DNA from 2 places in the Pseudomonas sp. LBUM1671 genome. Region 1 is predicted to be linked to the other one. Evidence: riboswitches for the same ligand, from Rfam matches in the RefSeq annotation. Region 1 holds a riboswitch; the other holds the start of a gene.
The links. A riboswitch is a leader RNA that binds a small molecule or an ion and turns the genes downstream of it on or off. The one in region 1 is predicted to bind cobalamin.

Region 1 (10,239 bases):
TGGCCAGGTGTTCGGCCAGGGCCAGGGCGGCACTTTCCGCCACGCCGTAGCAGCCGGTGCGTTCGAACGCGATGTCCGAATGGTGGCTGAGTTGCGGTTTGTAACCTTTCAATTGCTCACTGCTGAAATACATCAGCGGCAACGCGAGTTGTTCGGCGAGTTCGACCAGGCCAGGCTCATCACGCTTCAGGTCGATGCTGGCCAGGGCCTTGATCTGGTGAAGTCCGATTTTATGAGCCTGCAGTGCCTGATCGAGTAACGCCCGCAGCGTGCTGGCGGGGCAGCCGCGCTGGCAGCCCAGGCCGACCACTAAAGTCGGCGCTGTGCGGGTATCAATCATGCGTGGTATTGGCCAGCGCTTTTGCGGCGGAACAACCAGGCGCTGATCAGGCCCAGGGCCAGCCAGAACGCGACGTTGGTCAACTGCGAAGCGATTTTGAACTGCGTCTCCAAGGCTTCCGGAGCCAGCATCGAGTGCACTTCCGGTTGTGGCGCGCCGATTACGTGCGGAACGGCGAGAATCGCCACGCCGAGGATCTTCATCAGCCAGTGGCGGCTGAACACAATCAACGCAATGCCGACGGCGGTGGAAGCGGCCGTACAGATCCACCAGAGTTGCCGTTGGGCCAGATCAGCCGCGGCAGTGCCCGGCAGTTCAGGCGGCAGGCCGAGGGTCGGCGCGAGCACGAAGGTCGCGTAACCGGCCAGGCCCCAGAGCAGGCCCTGAGAGGTTTTGGTCGGTGCACGCAAGGTGTAGAGACCGGCGAGCATCAGGGCGAAACCGACAGCCACCACCAGATTGCCACCCGTGGTCGACAGCAGGCGCTGCCAGCCGTCTTCCGGCTCCCAGGCTTCGGCGTCGTGAGTGTGAGCGGCGACACCGGCGGCGTGTTCGTGGACTTCAACCGCGGCCGGCTCGGATTTTTCGTAGGTTTCGGCCTGCAGAATCAGCGGTGACACCCAGAAACTTTGCAGTAGGGTCAGCAACAGGGCGGCCAGCAGCCCGCTGAAACCTGCGGTTTGCGCAATACGCTTGATCATGTCGACAGGTCTCAATGGCACGGGAAGGCGGAGCTGTGACGGGTATCGTGCGCGGCGTTGTGCACCGCTTCGATGTGCGAGAAACCGGCGAAATAGACGAGACACGCGCCGAGGATCGACGCACACACGGCGGCGGTCAGGCGTTGGCTCAGGGTTGTGGTGGTGCTGGCGGTGCTGTGGCCGGTGCTGCTGATGATCGACATGGCGCTTCCCTCTGGTCTGTCAGCGGGTGAATAGAGCGCATGGAAGACCCCTGCGAGTCGGGCACGCAGAGGCTCAACAGCGCCCGCCCACCGCGGGTTTGTTATTCAGTGATCGTAGTGGTCACTTTGTGTTGCGGGCCGGTCTCCGGGCTCACGAGGGGGGCTGGCTTTCGCCGGAACCTGCAAGCATCACCTTCCCATGCCGAACTGCTGGCACAGTGGATCTGACGCTTCGCTCGCTTACCGTTGCGGGGGCAGCACCGGACTGACATGGCTTTGAGTAAAGCACATGATTCACCGGTTTCCCGTTTCACCCTGTGAAGGGCACCCGTAACAAGGCGTGTAGGAGAGCATGGGCGGGGGTTTGGCGTCAATTGCCATGGGTTCTCATCTCTGAGGCGAGGAGGACTCCTGTGGCGATGGGATTTATCTGTGGCGAGGGGATTTATCCCCGTTGGGCTGCGAAGCGGCCCCCTGCATTTCTTCAGACATACCCCGCAAACAGGTCTTGCGACGGCTTCGCCGCCGAACGGGGATAAATCCCCTCGCCACAGGTAAGCCTCCTCCCACAAGGGGCTAATCAACTGACGGACATTGACCCGCCCCCACACGATGCGTAGCCTTGCGCTTTCGAGGTTCTTCGGCATTTGCCGAAGCTAAGAAGGGAACGCGGTCGATGCCGCGGCTGCCCCCGCAACTGTGAACGGTGATGTTCGCTGCCACGCCACTGCAAACCCTGTCCAGCGGGTTCGCGGGAAGGCGCAGCGAATGCCAATCTGCATTTGGCACACCGTCAGCCAGGAGACCTGCCTCGACACAGATTCTCACTACAACCGGGCGGGGTGATCCGGTGGCGAACTCTTCCGCGCGCGCCCGTCGCTGCGATTGTCGTCCCGTATGCCCGCCACCTTGCCAAAGGGCATCCGATGAAAACACTGGCCAAACTCCCCGTCACCATCGTTACCGGCTTCCTCGGCTCGGGCAAAACCACCTTGCTGCGGCACATGCTCGACAACGCGCAGGGCCGCCGCATCGCGGTGATCGTCAACGAGTTTGGCGAGCTGGGCATCGACGGCGAAATCCTCAAGCAATGCTCCATTGGCTGCACCGAAGAAGAAGCCAACGGCCGCGTCTACGAACTGGCCAACGGCTGCCTGTGCTGCACCGTCCAGGAAGAATTCTTCCCGGTGATGCGCGAACTCGTCGCCCGTCGCGGCGACCTTGATCACATCCTGATCGAAACCTCGGGCCTGGCCTTGCCAAAGCCGCTGGTTCAAGCCTTCCAGTGGCCGGAAATCCGCAGCGCCTGCACCGTTGACGCAGTCATCACCGTGGTCGACAGCCCGGCCGTTGCCGCCGGCACCTTCGCGGCTTTCCCGGATCAGGTCGATGCCCAGCGCAAACTCGACCCGAACCTGGACCACGAATCGCCGCTGCACGAGTTGTTCGCCGACCAACTGGCCAGCGCCGACCTGGTGATCCTCAACAAGGCCGACCTGATCAGCCCTGAAGATCTCGCCCGTGTGCGCCTGGAAGTCGCCGAAGAGCTGCCGCCCGCCGTCAAAGTCATCGAAGCCAGCAGCGGACGTGTGCCACTGGACGTGTTGATCGGCCTCGGTGCCGGTTCCGAAGAACACATCGACAGCCGTCACAGCCATCACGATCACCACCATGAAGGTGAAGACGATCATGATCACGACGCCTTCGATTCCATCTCCATCGAACTGCCGCAAGCCGACGAAAGCCTGCTGCTGGACGCGCTGACCCAACTGGTGGTCCAGCACGGCATCCTGCGCGTCAAAGGTTTCGCCGCGATTCCGAACAAGCCGATGCGCTTGCTGATCCAGGGCGTGGGCACGCGTTTCGACAAGCATTTCGACCGTCAGTGGGGCGCCGAAGAAGCGCGTACCACGCGCCTGGTGCTGATCGGCCAGGAACTGGACGCCACGCTGCTTGAAGCGCAATTGCGCGCCGCGCTCAGCGTTTAAGCCATGCACCTGCTCAGGACCCAGCCCGGCGGTTTCGTGTCGGATGACAACATTGCCGACCTTGGACAAACCCCCGCCGAGTTGGTGATCCTGTGCAGCGGCGATTCCAGCCTGGCGTTGCTCGCCGAAGCGGCGCAGCAGTTGCCCGACGATTACCCCAGCGTGCGTCTGGCCAACCCGATGCAGGTGCAGAATCACGCCTCGGTCGACCTGTATGTCGACGAAGTGCTGCGCCATGCCAAGGTGATCCTGATTTCGCTGCACGGCGGCATCGCCTATTGGCGTTACGGTGTCGAGCGTCTGGTGGAGCTGTCCCAACGTGGTGTGCAACTGATTCTGGTGCCCGGCGATGATCGTCCGGACCCGGAGCTCAGTGACCTGAGCACCGCGATAGCCGAAGACCGCGACCGGCTTTGGCAGTTTTTGCGTCAGGGCGGCATGGCCAATGCCCTGGATTTCTTCCGCTGTCTGGCCAATCGCTGGCTGGATCGCGACTACGCCTGGGCCGAGCCGCAAACCCTGCCGCGCACAGCGATTTACCATCCACAAAAAAGCCCCGCTGAACTGAGCGATTGGCAAGCCGACTGGCAGGCCGGTCAACCGGTGGCGGCGGTGCTGTTCTATCGCTCGCATTTGCAGGCGGCAAACACTGCGTTCATCGATGTTTTCTGCCAGCGTTTGCAGGCGGCGGGTTTGAATCCGTTGCCGATTGCGCTGGCCAGTTTGAAAGAACCCGGCTGCCTGACGGTGGTCGAGGACCTGCTGGACGAAGTCGAGGCGGGGGTGATTCTCAACACCACCGGCTTCGCGCAATCAAGCCCTGAAGCGCCGCATTTGCGGCCGTTTCGCCGCAACATTCCGGTGATCCAGGCGATTTGCGCCCAGGACAACGAGCCGGGCTGGCTCGCCAGCGAACAAGGTCTCGGCCCGCGTGATCTGGCGATGCACATCGCGCTCCCGGAGCTGGACGGACGGATCATCAGCCGACCGATCAGCTTCAAGGACCTGGCGTGGCGCAGTGAGCGCAGTCAGTCGGACGTGGTGTGCTATCGGGCGCAACCGGAACGCATGGATTTCGTCGCCGAACTGGCGCGGCGCTGGATCGATCTGGCGCGGGTGCCGAACAGCGAAAAACGCATCGCGCTGATCCTCGCCAACTACCCGACCCGCGACGGGCGCATCGGCAACGGCGTGGGCCTCGACACCCCGGCTGCTGCAATGAACATCCTGCGTGCGCTGCACACTGAAGGTTATCCGCTGCCCGCCGAGTTGCCGGAAAGCGGCACTGCGTTGATCCAGCAATTGCTCGGTGGCGTCAGCAACGACCTCGACACGATTGACCAGCGTCCCTGTCAGCAAAGCCTGGCGATGGACGACTATCGGGCGATGTTCAAGGCCTTGCCCGAAGCCAATCAGCAAGCCGTGCTGGAGCGCTGGGGCACGCCTGACAGCGATCCGATGTGCCGCGACGGACGCATGATGATCGCCGGGCTGCGCTTTGGCCTGACTTTCGTCGGCATTCAGCCGGCGCGGGGATATCAGGTCGACCCGAGCGCGGTGTATCACGACCCGGATCTGGTACCGCCCCACGGCTATCTGGCGTTCTACTTCTGGTTGCGCAACACCTACGGCGCTGACGGCGTGATTCACGTCGGCAAGCACGGCAACCTCGAATGGCTGCCGGGCAAAGGCGTCGGGCTCTCCGAAAATTGCTGGCCGGATGCGCTGCTCGGGCCGTTGCCGAATATCTATCCCTTCATCGTCAACGATCCGGGCGAGGGCGCCCAGGCCAAGCGTCGCACCCAGGCGGTGATCATCGACCACCTGATGCCGCCGCTGACCCGCGCCGAAACCTACGGCCCGTTGCGCAACCTTGAGTTGCTGGCGGACGAGTATTACGAAGCGCAGTTGCTCGACCCGCGCCGCGCCCGGGAATTGCAGCGCGACATCCTGCAACTGGTGCGCGACACGCACATCGACCGTGAACTGCAACTGGACGAAAAGCTCAACAGCGACGCCGATGCGGCGATCTGGTTGCCTCGGCTGGACACGTACCTGTGCGACTTGAAAGAGTCGCAGATCCGCGATGGCTTGCACATCTTTGGCGAGTCGCCGACCGGGCGTTTGCGCATTGATACGTTGTTGGCGCTGTTGCGGATCCCCCGTGGCGATGGTCGTGGGGCGCAATCGAGTCTGTTGCGGGCGTTGGCCAAGGCGTTCGAGTTGGGGTTTGATCCGCTGGATTGCGCGTTGGCCGAGCCATGGACCGGACCGCGCCCCGTTGAACTTCTGAGCGTTACTGATGAAGTGTGGCGCACGACTGGTGACACACGCGAACGTCTCGAACTGTTCGCCGCCCAACTCATCGCGCATACTCTGGATACCGACGCCGAACCCCGTGAGAACAAGCTTCTGTGGCGAGGGGATTTATCCCCGTTGGGCTGCGAAGCGGCCCCAAAAAATGGGACTGCTACGCAATCCAACGGGGATAAATCCCCTCGCCACAACAGCCCGCTCCCACAGGAGGCACCCTGGTCTGAAGTGAGCGCCATCCTCGACAGCCTGTGCGAAGTCGTCGCCCCACGCCTGGACGCCTGCGGCCCCGCAGAAATGCGCGGCCTGCTCGATGCCCTCAGCGGTCGTTTCGTCCCGGCCGGTCCCAGCGGTGCGCCGAGTCGCGGTCGTCTGGACGTGCTGCCCACCGGGCGCAATTTCTACTCGGTGGACGTGCGCAACCTGCCAACCACCACCGCCTGGCGCATCGGTTTCCAGTCGGCGAACCTGATTCTCGAACGGCATTTGCAGGACCACGGCGATCACCTGCGCCAGCTCGGCCTGTCCGTCTGGGGCACGGCGACCATGCGCACCGGCGGCGACGACATTGCCCAGGCCATGGCCTTGATGGGCGTGCGCCCGGTCTGGGCCACTGGCAGTCAACGGGTCGACGACTTTGAAATCCTGCCGCTGAGCCTGCTCGACCGCCCGCGCGTGGACGTGACCTTGCGCGTGTCCGGGTTCTTCCGCGATGCCTTCGCCAACCTGATCCGCCTGTTCGACGCCGCCGTGCAAGCGGTCGCTGCGCTGGACGAACCGGACGACCTCAACCCGTTGGCCGCCAAAGTACGCGCCGAGCGTGAAGCGTTGATCCAGGCGGGCCTTGATGAAGAAGCGGCCAAGCGCCAGGCCGGCTGGCGCATCTTCGGCGCCAAGCCCGGTGCTTATGGCGCAGGTGTGCAAGGCGCCATCGACGGTCGCTTGTGGCAAAGCCGCGAGGACCTGGCCGAGGTTTACCTGAATTGGGGCGGCTACGCTTACGGCGGGTCCGATGAAGGCACCGCCGCTCGCGAACAATTCGCCCAGCGCCTGAGCCAGGTTCAGGCTGTGCTGCAAAACCAGGACAACCGCGAGCATGATTTGCTCGATTCCAACGACTATTACCAATTCCAGGGTGGCATGCTCGCCGCCGTGGAAAGCCTCAGCGGCGAAGCGGCGGCCAGTTACCATGGCGATCACAGTCAGCCAGACTTGCCGAAGATTCGCACTTTGAAGGAAGAGCTGAATCGGGTGATCCGCTCCCGGGCGGCGAATCCGAAGTGGATCGACGGCGTGAAACGTCACGGCTATAAAGGCGCGTTCGAATTGGCAGCGACGGTGGATAATCTGTTCGCGTTCGACGCTACGACCCAACTGATCGACGATCATCAATACGCGTTGCTGGCGGATGCGTATTTGCTCGATCCGGCGACCCGGGATTTTGTCCGCGAGCATAATCCCCACGCGCTGCGCGACATGACCGAGCGCATGCTCGAGGCGCAACAGCGGGGGATGTGGCAGGAGCCGGGCGCGTATCGCGAGGCACTGGAAAACCTGTTGCTGGACATAGAAGAAGACAGCTGAAATGGATCTGTGGCGAGGGAGCTTGCTCCCGCTGGGCTGCGCAGCAGCCCTAAAACCTGAATGCACATTTTTTCAGGCATTGCTTAGTGTCAGCATCTACGGCTGCTTCGCAGCCAGACGGGAGCAAGCTCCCTCGCCACAGGTTTGGAGTATGTTCTTGAGATCGCTTTTACCGACCATGACTGAGTATTGAAGATGACCGACACCCCCCATTTCCCACTCTCCGCCGTGGTCGGCGCCGACGATCTGAAACTCGCCCTCTATCTGACCGCCATCGACCCGAAAATCGGCGGCGTGCTGATCGAAGGCCCGCGCGGCATGGCCAAATCCACCCTGGCCCGAGGTCTCGCGGATCTACTCGCCAGCGGTCAATTCGTCACGCTGCCTCTGGGCGCCACTGAAGAACGGCTGGTCGGCACCCTCGACCTCGACGCCGCCCTGAGCGAAGGCCGCGCACAATTTTCCCCCGGCGTATTGGCCAAGGCTGACGGCGGTGTGCTGTACGTCGATGAAGTCAATCTGTTGCCCGACCACCTCGTCGACCTGTTGCTCGACGTGGCCGCCAGCGGCACCAACCTGATCGAGCGCGACGGGATTTCCCATCGGCATTCGGCGAAGTTCGTCCTGATCGGCACCATGAACCCGGAAGAGGGCGAACTGCGGCCGCAACTGCTTGACCGTTTTGGCCTGAACGTCGCCCTCAGTGGTCATACAGCACCGGCCGAACGCGGGCAGATCATCCGTCGGCGTCTGGATTTCGACAGCGATCCCCAAGGTTTCTGCGTCGAGTGGGAAAGCCAGCAACAGTCGTTGCGTGAACGTTGCCAGAAGGCGCGCAGCGCATTGGCAAGCATCCCTCTGGATGATGCAGCACTGGCGCAGATCACCGAGCGCTGTTTTGCCGCCGGTGTCGATGGCCTGCGCGCCGATCTGGTCTGGTTGCGCGCGGCCCGGGCCCACGCCGCCTGGCGAGGAGCGGGTGCGATCAGCGAGGAAGATATCGACGCCGTTGCCGAGTTCGCCCTGCGTCATCGCCGTCGCGAACCATCGCCTCCGGCGCCGCAACACAATCAGTCGCCCTCGGCGCAGCCTTCCAGCCCGAGCGAGGGCCAGGGCCAATGGGGTGAAATGCCCGCTCAGGCGCTGCCGGTCGGCGCCCGCCGTGAAGTGCCGAGCTGGCCAAAAAAGCCCTAGGCATTCGCCCTCGATCTGACGCGGGGGCGAATGCCAGACCCCGCGCAGGACGGCTGGATAACGGCAAACAGGGCAAGCGTCACGCCGCGCGCAGCGGCTCGATCAACTGGCCCGGCACCTTGCTCAATGGCCGGCCGCGTCAGCGCAGCGATGTGCTGTTCCACCTGCGCACCCGTTGCCCTCATGAACTGTGGCTGGTGATCGTTGACGCATCGGCCTCGACTCGCCGTCATCAGGCGCTGAGCGATGCCAAGGGGTTGCTCGCGCAAGTGTTCGACGACGCGTATCGCCAGCGCGCGCGCCTGGCTTTGCTGACCGCCAGCGGCCAGGCGCCGAAGTGGCAGGTGCAAGGCTTGAAAGCGTCGACGGGGTTGCGTGCCTGGCTCGATGGCTTGGGTGCGGGCGGCGGTACGCCGATGTTGGCTGCGCTGGGCGAAGCGGGGCGCTGGCTTGCGGCGCGACAAAAACGCTTTCCGGCGGAACAGCAAAGGCTGCTGCTGGTGACCGATGGGCGATTGAAGGAATGGCCGGGGTTGCCGGTTCTGGATTGTCCGGGATTATTGATTGATATCGAGCGCGGGCCGATTCGATTAGGGCGGGCCAGACAGATGGCGGCAGAGTTGCAGGCGGATTATCGGCACATTGATGAGCTGGTTTCGGGCTGAAAGATGTGTTGTCTGCAAGGGCCCCTTCGCGGGCAAGCCCGCTCCCACAGGGATCTGCGGCGCTCACAAATCCTGTGGGAGCGGGCTTGCCCGCAATGGCATCACCTCGATTTCCGATATTCATGGCGAATCCACATCGCTCCCCTATGCTCTGAATGCATTCGATCAAAGGAATGAATCATGCGCGTACTGGCCGTCAACCCCCAGAACGACTTCCGCGTCAAAGCCTACGCCGGCACCAATGGTGTGCTGTTGGCCATGGACGTGGCCGAACCCCGTCGCAAAGGCCTGCTGGGTTTCGCCATCGAAAAACAGCAGGGGAGCAAGCCCTGGCTGTTTTTGTTCAATAGCCTGACGTTCCCGGGCAAGGCCCATACCTTCCCCCAATATCGCGCCACCCCGAGCGATATCGCGCCGTTGCAGAAATTTCGCTGGGCCGATTACGCGGTCAATCCGGGGCTGACCATCCATTACCGAATCTATCTGGCCTACGGCAGCGTCGATGCGCCGCAACTGGGTGAGTTCCTGGAGGTGACGGTCGTTTCCGATGACGGTCATCCCGGCAACCAAAGCGTCAATTTCAACCGCGCCGTGGCTGCCAGCCAGGCATTCCAGCGCAAGTTTCCCGAGCTCGACACACTCCTCAGCGGCCAAGACAGACTGCCCATCGAAGCCTGGCCCGATGCCCCGCGCCAGTGGCTGGAGAACGGGCTGCTCGGGCGTTTGCTGGGGTTTATCGAGCGGGCCGTCGATGGCCAGTGGGCACTGGATATCGCCATCTACGAGTACCAGTTGCCGGTGATTGTCGAGGCGGTGAACGCGGCGCAGGAACGGGGCGTGGACCTTCGCGTCCTTTATCACGCGCAACCAGACGAAGACACCACCGCCATGAACGAGGCGAGCCTGGAAAAGATCCCGGCGGCGAACAAGCGCGGGCGCGTCACCCACAGTATTTTTCACAACAAGTTTATGGTCCTGAGCCGGCTCGACGGCGCGGGTCTGCGTCAGCCTGAAGCGGTGCTCTGCGGCAGCACTAACTTCACCCCTAACGGCATCTACCGCCAGGCCAACGTGGTGCATGTGCTGGACGATTCTCGGGTCGGCGCCAGCTACCTGCAAATGTTCGAGCAGGTCTGGAACACACCGGCGGATGTCGGCGCCACGCGGCAATGGATCACCCAACACAACCCGATGGACCCGACCCAGCCGTTGTTCGCCGGATTCTCACCGCGCTCGGGGCAGGGCGACTTG
Region 2 (10,239 bases), 1.6 Mb from region 1:
GTCAGCACTTTGCGCGCCATCGCAGCGACCATCGTCCAGCTGCACCGCGGCGTTTTCCAGTGCCGGCCCAGTGGTGACGCCGGCATGGATTTCGTAGCCGCTGACTTCAGCATTTTCCAGCGCCAGACGACCACGCACATTGCGCAATTGCTTCTCTTCTTCGAGCTGCGTTTCGAACGCCAGCAAACCCAGGCCGGTACTGGAACCCGGCGCACCTTCGAGGCCCAGCGGGTCGTGCACCTGCTCACCGAGCATTTGCAGACCGCCACAAATCCCCAGCACTTTGCCGCCATAACGCAGGTGACGATTGACGGCCGTGTCCCAGCCACTAGCCCGCAAATACGCAAGGTCACTGCGCACACTTTTCGAGCCGGGAAGAATGATCAGGTCGGCCGCAGGAATCGCCTGGCCGGGGCCGATGAATTGCAGGTCCACTTGCGGATGCAGGCGCAGCGGATCGAAGTCGGTGTGGTTACTGATGCGCGGCAGCACCGGTACGACCACTTTCAGCACGCGCTCAGCCTTGTCGGTCTGGCGCTGATCGATGCCGTCCTCGGCTTCCAGGTGCAAATCCATCACATACGGCAGCACGCCGATTACCGGTTTGCCGGTGCGTGCTTCCAGCCAGTCGAGGCCGGGTTGCAGTAAGGCGATGTCACCGCGAAAACGGTTGATGATGAAGCCTTTGACCCGCGCCTGTTCGGTCGGCGACAGCAGTTCCAGCGTGCCCACCAGATGCGCAAAAACCCCGCCACGATTGATGTCGGCAATTAACACCACCGGGCAATCCACCGCTTCGGCAAAGCCCATGTTGGCGATGTCGCCGGCACGCAGATTGATCTCGGCCGGCGAACCCGCGCCTTCGACCATTACCACCGGATACGCCGCGCTCAATCGCTCATGGGAGGCCAGCACCGCTTGCATGGCGATGGTTTTGTAGTCGTGATAGGCGACCGCGTTCATCGTCGTCACCGCGCGACCATGGATGATCACTTGGGCGCCGGTGTCGCTGTTGGGTTTGAGCAGCACCGGGTTCATGTCGGTGTGCGGTTCAAGGTTGGCCGCCTGGGCCTGCACCGCCTGGGCGCGACCGATCTCGCCACCGTCGGCGGTCACGGCACTGTTGAGCGCCATGTTTTGCGGCTTGAACGGCACGACGCGCACACCCTGACGCGTGACCCAGCGACACAGCGCCGTCACCAGGGTGCTTTTACCGGCGTCGGAGGTGGTGCCTTGCACCATTAACGTGGACATTGTGTTTCCTTGGCGAAGGCCTGAAGTGCTTGTTCGAGACGCAGCCAATCGGCCTCCTCGGCAGGCAAGCCGAAACGCACGCTGCTGTTGTGGGTGAACAGCCGCAGCAAAATGCCGCGCCGCGCCATGAACTCGTGAAGCGCTTCAGCATGCTCGGTGATCAGCCATTGAAACAACGCGCAGCCACCCTGCGCCTGCAAACCATACTGCCCGAGCAAAAATGCCAGACGCTCGCTGGCCGCTTCGCTGCGCACCCGCTGCCTTGCATGGCCTTCAGTGTCCAGCAAACAGGCTTGGCCCAACACGCGTGTCGGCCCGCTGACCGCCCACGGCCCCACCTGCTCGGCGAGCAATTTGAGCAGCTTGCGCTCAGCGAGGACAAAACCCAGCCGCACACCGGCCAGGCCAAAAAACTTGCCGAAGGAACGCAGCACGATCAAGCCGACCAGATGAGCAAACGGCGCCAGACTCAGCGTCGGTGTGTTGTCCATGAACGCTTCGTCCACCACCAGCCAGCCACCGCGCGACGCCAGCCGGGCATGCCAGTCGAGCAGACGGCTCGGAGTCAGGCTCAAGCCCGTCGGGTTGTTGGGGTTGACCACCACCAGCACGTCGAGGCTGTCAATATAGAAGTCGACTTCCTGCTCCAGCACTTCGCGCACGATGTAGCCGTTACGCCGCCAGGCTTGCGCGTGCTCGGCGTAACACGGCGACAGCACGCCGACCTTGCCGGCCCGACGCAAACGCGGCAGCAACTGAATAGCCATTTGCGAGCCGGCAACCGGCAGCACCTGGGCGGCGCCGTAATAATCGCAGGCCGCCTGCTCCAGACCGTCATCGGTTTCCGGCAAGCGCGCCCAGGCCCGCAGTGGAATCTCCGGAACCGGAAATGGCCACGGCGCGAGCCCGCTCGACAGGTCCAGCCAATCGGCTTCGGCAATGCCGTACTCGAGCGCCGCCTTGCGCAACCGGCCACCGTGCTCAAGCATAGAATTCAGCTCCCACGCAGAGAATCAGCAGCCATAACCATACCCCGCGCTGGACCAATTGCCAGCCACGGTCGATGGAGTCGGCATCCGCCGGCATGCCTTCGCCCAGTTGCGGACGCTGATGCAGTTCACCGTGATAGATCGCCGCCCCGCCCAACTCGACGCCGAGCGCACCAGCACCGGCCGCCATCACCGGCCCGGCGTTCGGGCTGTCCCAGGTCGGGCCCTGGGTGCGCCAGCATTTCAACGCCCGTCGGGTTTTGCCCAGCAGTGCGTAGGTCAACGCCACCAAGCGCGCAGGAATGTAGTTGAGGACGTCGTCGATTTTCGCCGCCGCCCAGCCGAAACGCTCGAAGCGCTCGTTGCGATAACCCCACATCGCATCAAGGGTGTTGCTCAAGCGATAGAGCACCACGCCAGGCGCGCCGGCCACGGCAAACCAGAACAGCGCGGCGAACACCGCATCGCTGCCGTTCTCCAAGACTGATTCGGTGGCGGCGCGGGCGACTTCGGTTTTGTCCAGTTCGCTGGTCTGACGGCTGACCAGATAGCCCACGCGTATGCGCGCCTCAATCAGATCATCACTGCGCAAGGCCTTGGCCACTGGCTCGACATGCTCACCTAGGCTGCGCATGCCGAGGGCGCAATAGAGCGCGAGAATCTCGACAATCCAGCCGACATAGGGCGCCCAGGAAAACGCCGTGGCCAGCAAGGTCAGCGGCAACACTGCAATCACCCAAGCGGTGACGCCATGACTACGCCAGCCACGACCTTCACCGTTGAAACGTTGCTCGATGCGGTCGGCAAAACGGCCGAACGCCACCAGCGGATGCCAGCGTTTGGGTTCACCCAGCAGCGCGTCCAGCGCAACCGCGGCGACACTCAATAACGCCACACTCATTGACTCACTCCCCAATAATTTTCATACAGCAACTCACTGAGCGGACGCACCTGCGCCCACCCTTCGAGTACCAGCATCGGCGCCGGATAGAATTCCTTGACCGGACCGAGACAAAGAACCGCCAACGGCTTGGCCCCGGGCGGCAGACCCAGCAAGTCCGCCAGCGCTTGTGGCTCGAACAGCGACACCCAGCCCATGCCCAGACCTTCGGCGCGGGAGGCCAGCCACAGGTTCTGGATCGCGCAGGACAACGAGGCCATGTCCATTTCCGGCAAGGTGCGACGACCGAAGATATGGCGCTCGCGATCGTCCATCAGCGCGGCGACCAGCACCTCGGCGCAGTCGTTAATGCCTTCGACCTTGAGCGTCATGAATTCATCAGTGCGCTCGCCGAGGGCTTCGGCGGTACGGATGCGTTCTTCTTCCACCAGTTGCTGGATCTTGCCGCGCAGGGCCCGGTCGCTGATGCGGATGAACCGCCAGGGCTGCATCAGGCCGACGCTGGGGGCCTGGTGGGCGGCTTCGAGTAGGCGCCGTAACAACTCGGGCTCGACGGTGCCGCCGCTGAAGTGGCGCATGTCGCGGCGCTCAGCGATTGCCCGATAGACCGCTTCGCGTTCGGCTTCGGAGAATGCGTTGTCGGTCATGGCCTCTTCGCGAGCAGGCTCGCTCCTACAGTGGAACGAGTTTCTTCAGGCAACACATCTTCAACTGTGGGAGCGAGCCTGCTCGCGAAGGCGTCCTTAAGGTCGGGAAGAAAGAGTGCAGCGATCGCGTTCGGATTGGACGGGAAATAGAAGTGCACGTAGGAAGCTGTCATTCGCCCTTCACGATAAACCGCCTCCGCCCCTCGCCCGCCATTCGGGCTCAGCCCACGAGCAATCGGCTCAAGCTCGGTGCTGGTCAGCGAATGGTGATAGGTGTGCCCGCGCAGCGAACCTTCCGGCAACTCAACCGCTTGCAACGCCAGCGCGGCCAGACGCTTTTGCATCACCGCATCACCTTTGAGCAAGCCGACCAGCTCGGCGCGAGTGCCTTCGACATCGGTCAAGGAGTCGAGCAGGTACAACATCCCTCCACACTCGGCCAACAACGGTTTGCCGGCAGCATGATGGGCGCGGATCGCATTGAGCATCGAGGTGTTTTGTGACAGCGCCACATGGTGCAGTTCCGGATAGCCGCCCGGCAGATAAAGGCTGTCCGCCTCTGGCAAATCAGCATCGCGGATCGGCGAGAAGAACGACAATTCAGCGCCCATGGCCCGCAGCAAATCCAGGCTCGCGCCGTAGGTGAAGGCGAACGCTTCATCACGGGCCACGGCGATTCGCACGCCTTTAAGCAAAGGCTCGGCGGCGATCACATCGGGCCCGGCGAATTCCACGGCGGGCGGCAGCGCCACATCGCAACTGCTGGCCAGCGATTCGGCCGCCGCATCGAGGCGCAGGTCGAGATCGTTCAACTCACTGGCCTGGACCAGACCGAGATGCCGACTCGGCAGTTCGATCCCGGTCTCCCGCGACAAGGCGCCGTACCAGCGCAAGCCTTCCGTCAGGCTGCCTTCGAGCAATTGCGCATGACGCAGCGTGCCCACGCGGTTGGCCAACACACCGGCAAACGGCAAGTCCGGCTGATATTTCGCCAACCCCAGCGCCAGCGCACCAAAGGTCTGCGCCATGGCCGTGCCGTCGATCACGCCGAGCACCGGCACACCGAAGTGCCGCGCCAGATCAGCGCTGGACGGCGTACCGTCGAACAGGCCCATGACGCCTTCGATGAGGATCAGGTCGGCCTCCCCGGCCGCTTCCCACAAGAGTCGACGGCTTTCCTGCTCGCCGACCATCCACATGTCCAGTTGATACACCGGCGCACCGCTGGCGCGCTCGAGAATCATCGGGTCGAGAAAGTCCGGGCCGCATTTGAACACGCGCACCTTGCGGCCCTGATTGCGATGCAAACGGGCCAGCGCGGCGGTGACGGTGGTCTTGCCCTGACCGGAGGCCGGCGCGGCAATCAATACCGCCGGGCAATGACGGGGTTGATTCACAGCTCGACGCCTTTTTGCGCTTTGATCCCGGCCTGGAACGCGTGCTTGATCACACCCATTTCGGTGACCGTGTCGGCCAGTTCGATCATTTCCGGCTTGGCGCCGCGACCGGTGACCACCACGTGTTGCATCGGCGGACGTGCCTGCAAATCACTGAGTACCTGATCCAGATCGAGGTAGCCGTGCTTCAGGGCAATGTTCAACTCATCCAGCACCACCAGACCGATCGACGGGTCACGCAACAGTTCCTGGGACACCGCCCACGCGGCCTCGGCGGCGGCGATGTCGCGCTGACGGTCCTGGGTTTCCCAGGTGAAGCCCTCGCCCATCACATGAAAACGCACCTGCTCCGGGAAGCGGCGGAAGAACAGTTCTTCGCCGGTGCTGTTGCGGCCCTTGATGAACTGCACCACGCCGCACTGCATGCCGTGGCCCATGGAGCGGGCGAGCATGCCGAAGGCCGAGCTGCTTTTGCCTTTGCCATTGCCGGTCAGCACCAGCAGCAGGCCACACTCGTTCGGCGAGTTGGCGATGCGTTCGTCGATCACGGCTTTTTTGCGCTGCATGCGCGCAAGGTGGCGTTCGTCACGATCAGGGGAATCAGTCATGGGGGAGCTCTCCGTTGAGGCTGGATAACGGCGGGCAGGCACAAGAATAGACGGCAAGAAGCCTGGCATCGCCCACCGTGATGCCGTTGGATGAATCAGGCCGGTCTCCGGGCTCATGAGCGGCTTGCGCCGGACTGCGCGCCTTCCCATGTCAGTCGACACAGTGGCTCAAGACGCAGTGTTCACTCATTTACCGTTGCGGGGGCAGCGCCGGGATCGTGACGTTTCGTCGCGTGAAGATAGTCACTCACCGGCTTCCCTGTTTCACTCTGTCGGCTTCGCCACAGAGCACCTGAAACAAGCGCGAAGGTTAGAGGGTTGGGGGTGGAGCGTCAATTGAAGACAAAGCCAGGGCGAGCGATATACTGCCGCCGGTCAATTTACTGACACCCCAACTTGCACCACACTGTCAGCAGTGATATCAAAGCGCCACAACCCAACAACACAATTACAAGGGTGAGCACATGCAAGGCATGATCATCAGCAATCCGAAGCTGGAATTCCTGCGACCGGTGCTGGAACGCTGGTTTGACTGTATCGACCGCTACAATGCGGTGCGCGGCGATAACGACACGCCTTATTGGTACGACGAAAAAGCCAACCTTGGCTTGCTCTCCGCCGCGGCCTGGATGGCGGAAATGGTCACGTTGCAACAAACGCCGACCCGTAAACAGAACGAAGAAGGCGAACGCAACAGCCGCGCCGATCTGTTTATCGCAACCACCGAAGAACGCGCCTACCTGCAGGCCACGCAACGCTGGCCGAAGGTCAATAGCCTGAACCTGACCCAGGCATTGCAGGACATCACCAGCGACGCCAAACGCATCAGCTACGCCAGCGACCTGAAACTCGGCTGCCTGTTCGTTGCGCCACAAAAGGCCCAGCAGAGCGCGACGCCGGAAGAACTCCAGGACATGGTCGACGACCTGCAAAAGGAACACAGCTGCGCCGTGGCCTGGTATTTCCCGTACGCCTATCGCAAGTTGCGCAACGAAGCCGGCAACTATCACCCTGGCATCGCCGTCCTGTTCAAGGAAGCCCGCGGCTGACCGGTTGAACCATCGCGCATCTAAGCTTCTCTATGATTAAGTCAATGCATTCATAGGGAAGTCCAGCATGCGCAAGCCCCAGCTCGTTCTTGTCATCGCGCTCGCCGGAGGGCTCGCCGCTTGTGGTGAAACCTCCAGCCTGCAAGTCTCCGACGGCACCGGCCCGTCACCTAAGCTGCCCGAACCGAACAAGACCCTGATCCCGACGGTGAATATCGCCCCGGCGATTGGCTGGCCGGAGGGTACGAAACCCACCGCTGCAGCTGGCACTCAGGTGGCGGCCTTTGCCGAAGGGCTCGATCACCCGCGCTGGCTCTACGTGCTGCCCAACGGCGATGTGCTGGTGGCTGAAACCAACGCGCCACCGAAACCCGATGACGGCAAAGGCATTCGCGGCTGGGTCATGGGCAAAGTCATGGGCCGCGCTGGTGCCGGCGTCCCCAGCCCGAACCGCATCACGCTGCTGCGGGACAAGGACCACGACGGCATCGCCGAAACCCGCACGGTGTTCCTGGAAAACCTCAATTCCCCTTTCGGCATGACCTTGGTTGGCAATGACCTGTACGTCGCCGACACCGATCGTTTGTTGCGTTTTCACTATGAAAATGGCGATACCGCGATCAAATCGCAGCCGATCAAGGTGGTCGATCTGCCGGGCGGCACGCTGAATCATCACTGGACCAAAAACGTCATCGCCAGCAAGGACGGGAGCAAGCTGTACGTCACGGTCGGCTCCAACAGCAACGTTGGCGAAAATGGTCTGGATCAGGAGGAAGGTCGGGCGGCGATCTGGGAAGTGGATCGCGCCACCGGCAACCACCGGATCTTCGCCTCGGGGATTCGCAATCCAAACGGCCTTGCGTGGGAACCGCAGACCGGCGCGCTGTGGACGGCAGTCAACGAGCGTGACGAGATCGGCAGCGATCTGGTACCGGACTACATCACGTCAGTGAAGGACGGCGGATTCTACGGCTGGCCCTTCAGCTATTACGGCCAGCACGTCGACATTCGCGTCGAGCCGCAAAACCCGGACCTGGTGGCCAAGGCCATTGCCCCGGACTACGCGGTGGGCCCGCATACCGCGTCGCTGGGCCTGTCGTTTGCCGAGGGCAACACACTTCCAGCGCAGTTCAAGGAAGGCGCCTTCATCGGCCAGCACGGGTCATGGAACCGCAAACCGCACAGTGGTTATAAAGTGATTTTCGTCCCATTCAGCGCAGGCAAGCCGACCGGGCAACCGGTGGATGTGCTGACTGGTTTCCTCAATAAGGATGAGAAGGCTATGGGCCGGCCGGTGGGAGTGGTGATTGATCAGCAGGGAGGTTTGCTGGTGGCCGATGATGTCGGGAACAAGGTGTGGCGGGTTTCGACCGCTAAATAGGTCTCAACTGCCAACATCTAACCAATATGAGAGCGGGCTTGCTCGCGAAGACGGCATTACATTCAACATCAATGTCGACTGTTATGACGTCTTCGCGAGCAAGCCCGCTCCCACATTAGATCGGTTCAGCGCCTACCTTTTGCGGCACAGCGTTAAACCATCCCCCAACGGCAACAACGACAGATCCACCCGCGTGTCATCCTTCAAGGCGCGATTGAGCGCCTGGATGGCGCGGGTATCTGCACTCTCGGGACTCTGCTCAAGCACCCGCCCGCTCCACAGCGTGTTATCGAACACTGCTAGCCCGCCAACGCGCAGTAAACGCAGCGCATGCTCCAGATAGCCCGGATAGTTAGCTTTATCGGCATCGATGAAGATCAGATCGAATTGCCCCGGCTGATTCAGCTGAGCCAAGGTTGCCAGCGCAGGCGCCAGGCGCAGATCAATACGATGGGCGAGCCCCGCCTCCTGCCAGTAACGGCGTGCGATAGCGTTGTAGTCGCCGGGGATATCACAGCAGATCAGCGAGCCGTCCTCCGATAACGCTGAAGCCATGCACAAGGCGCTGTAACCGGTGAACGTGCCGACTTCCAGCAAGCGCTTCGCGCCGATGAGCTTGACCAGTAGCGCGAGGAACTGCCCCTGCTCCGGTGCCACCTGCCAGCGCGCCATCGGCAGCGCCTGGGTTTCGTCGCGCAAGCGCTTGAGCAGCGGCGTTTCCCTCAGGGAAACGTCGAGCAGGTATTGGTACAGGGAATCGTCGAGATTGAGCGTGCGAGCGGTCATGACAACCTCTTCGGACAGAATGCTACGGGTTGCGCGCCAAGTGCTCAGGCTGCAGAACGCGCTTGGCGCTCAGATACGCTTTCTGCCAGTAAGCCTTGGACAGACTGTCGAGCTTGACCGTGCCGCCAGTGGCCGGCGCATGAACGAAGCGGCCTTCGCCGACGTAGATCCCGGCATGACTGACCTGGGAGCCGCCATTGGTGGCAAAGAAGATCAAGTCACCGGTTTGCAGCCCTTCCTTGCCGACGCTGGCCGCCTGCATGCTGATCATCTCGCGAGTGGTACGCGGCAGGGAAATACCGGTGACGTCACGGTAGACGTAACCGATCAGGCCGCTGCAATCGAAGCCCGAATCCGGCGTGTTGCCACCCCAACGATACGGCGTACCCACCAGGCCAAGCGCGCGGAACAGCACGTCTTCCGCCTCGGGGGAAAAGGGTTGCGGGTTGCCAAAAACAATGGGGGCGCGAATCACCGGCGCGGGTGGCGGCGTGCGACTGGCGCAGGCGCTGAGCAGGGCTGCGAAGAGCATGATGGTGAGGCGGGCCGACATCGTCATAAGCAGAACATCCTGATCTGGCTGCGGCTTTTCCTGCCGAAAAGGCAGAAAAGAAAACCGCCTGCGCAGGACGCAGGCGGTTTGCCATCAATAATAGATCTGGATTCTAGCGGCTATCGGCCAAACTTCAAGTAAGACTTTAAGTTCGCCTTACAAACTGTCCGCCTACTTCGTTGCGAAGAGGCGTTTTGTCGCCACCAGAGGTGGCGACAGGCTGAAGATTTACTTGCGCGCGGTGACCACAGTCGGCGCCATTGCGAGTGCACGTTTGGCTTCGATGAAGGTCTTGCTCCAGTAGCTGTCGCCCAGGCTATCGACCCGGACACCACCGCTTTTGCGGCTGCTGGAGTGAATGAACTGGTTGTCGCCCAGGTAGATCCCGGCGTGACTGACACGACCGCGACGACCATTGGTGGCGAAGAACAGCAGATCGCCCGGCTTCAGCGCGCTGCGAGCCACCAGCGGAGCGTCCACGTTGATCATTTCGCGAGTGGAGCGCGGCAGGTTCATGCCGGCCTCTTCACGAAACAGATAACCGATGAAACCGCTGCAATCAAAGCCAGCCTCAGAGGTGCCGCCGAAACGGTAACGGGTACCGATCAGGGACATGCCGCGTTCGAGGATGCTGTCGGCCAGAACCGGAAGCTGGTACGACTTGCCGTCGGCGA

Region 2: it holds a riboswitch for cobalamin, as region 1 does, so the genes downstream of both, cobO (cob(I)yrinic acid a,c-diamide adenosyltransferase) here and cobW (cobalamin biosynthesis protein CobW) in region 1, are expected to answer to the same signal.

The regions. Positions count from the first base shown of each region.
Region 1 covers NZ_CP166782.1:3,406,153-3,416,391, reverse strand. Annotated here, with positions in the region: gene ACA060_RS15620 (cobalamin biosynthesis protein) at 1-340, opposite strand, end outside; gene ACA060_RS15615 (CbtA family protein) at 337-1,041, opposite strand; gene ACA060_RS15610 (CbtB domain-containing protein) at 1,053-1,244, opposite strand; cobalamin riboswitch at 1,364-1,591, opposite strand; cobalamin riboswitch at 1,861-2,072, shown strand; gene cobW (cobalamin biosynthesis protein CobW) at 2,171-3,232, shown strand; gene cobN (cobaltochelatase subunit CobN) at 3,236-7,129, shown strand; gene ACA060_RS15595 (magnesium chelatase ATPase subunit I) at 7,325-8,323, shown strand; gene ACA060_RS15590 (vWA domain-containing protein) at 8,377-8,988, shown strand; gene ACA060_RS15585 (phospholipase D-like domain-containing protein) at 9,169-10,239, shown strand, end outside.
Region 2 covers NZ_CP166782.1:1,830,857-1,841,095, reverse strand. Annotated here, with positions in the region: gene ACA060_RS08330 (cobyric acid synthase) at 1-1,254, opposite strand, end outside; gene cobD (threonine-phosphate decarboxylase CobD) at 1,242-2,243, opposite strand; gene cbiB (adenosylcobinamide-phosphate synthase CbiB) at 2,236-3,144, opposite strand; gene bluB (5,6-dimethylbenzimidazole synthase) at 3,141-3,791, opposite strand; gene ACA060_RS08310 (cobyrinic acid a,c-diamide synthase CobB) at 3,788-5,188, opposite strand; gene cobO (cob(I)yrinic acid a,c-diamide adenosyltransferase) at 5,185-5,796, opposite strand; cobalamin riboswitch at 5,878-6,107, opposite strand; gene ACA060_RS08300 (hypothetical protein) at 6,261-6,845, shown strand; gene ACA060_RS08295 (PQQ-dependent sugar dehydrogenase) at 6,913-8,226, shown strand; gene ACA060_RS08290 (class I SAM-dependent methyltransferase) at 8,359-9,012, opposite strand; gene ACA060_RS08285 (C40 family peptidase) at 9,035-9,571, opposite strand; gene ACA060_RS08280 (C40 family peptidase) at 9,794-10,239, opposite strand, start outside.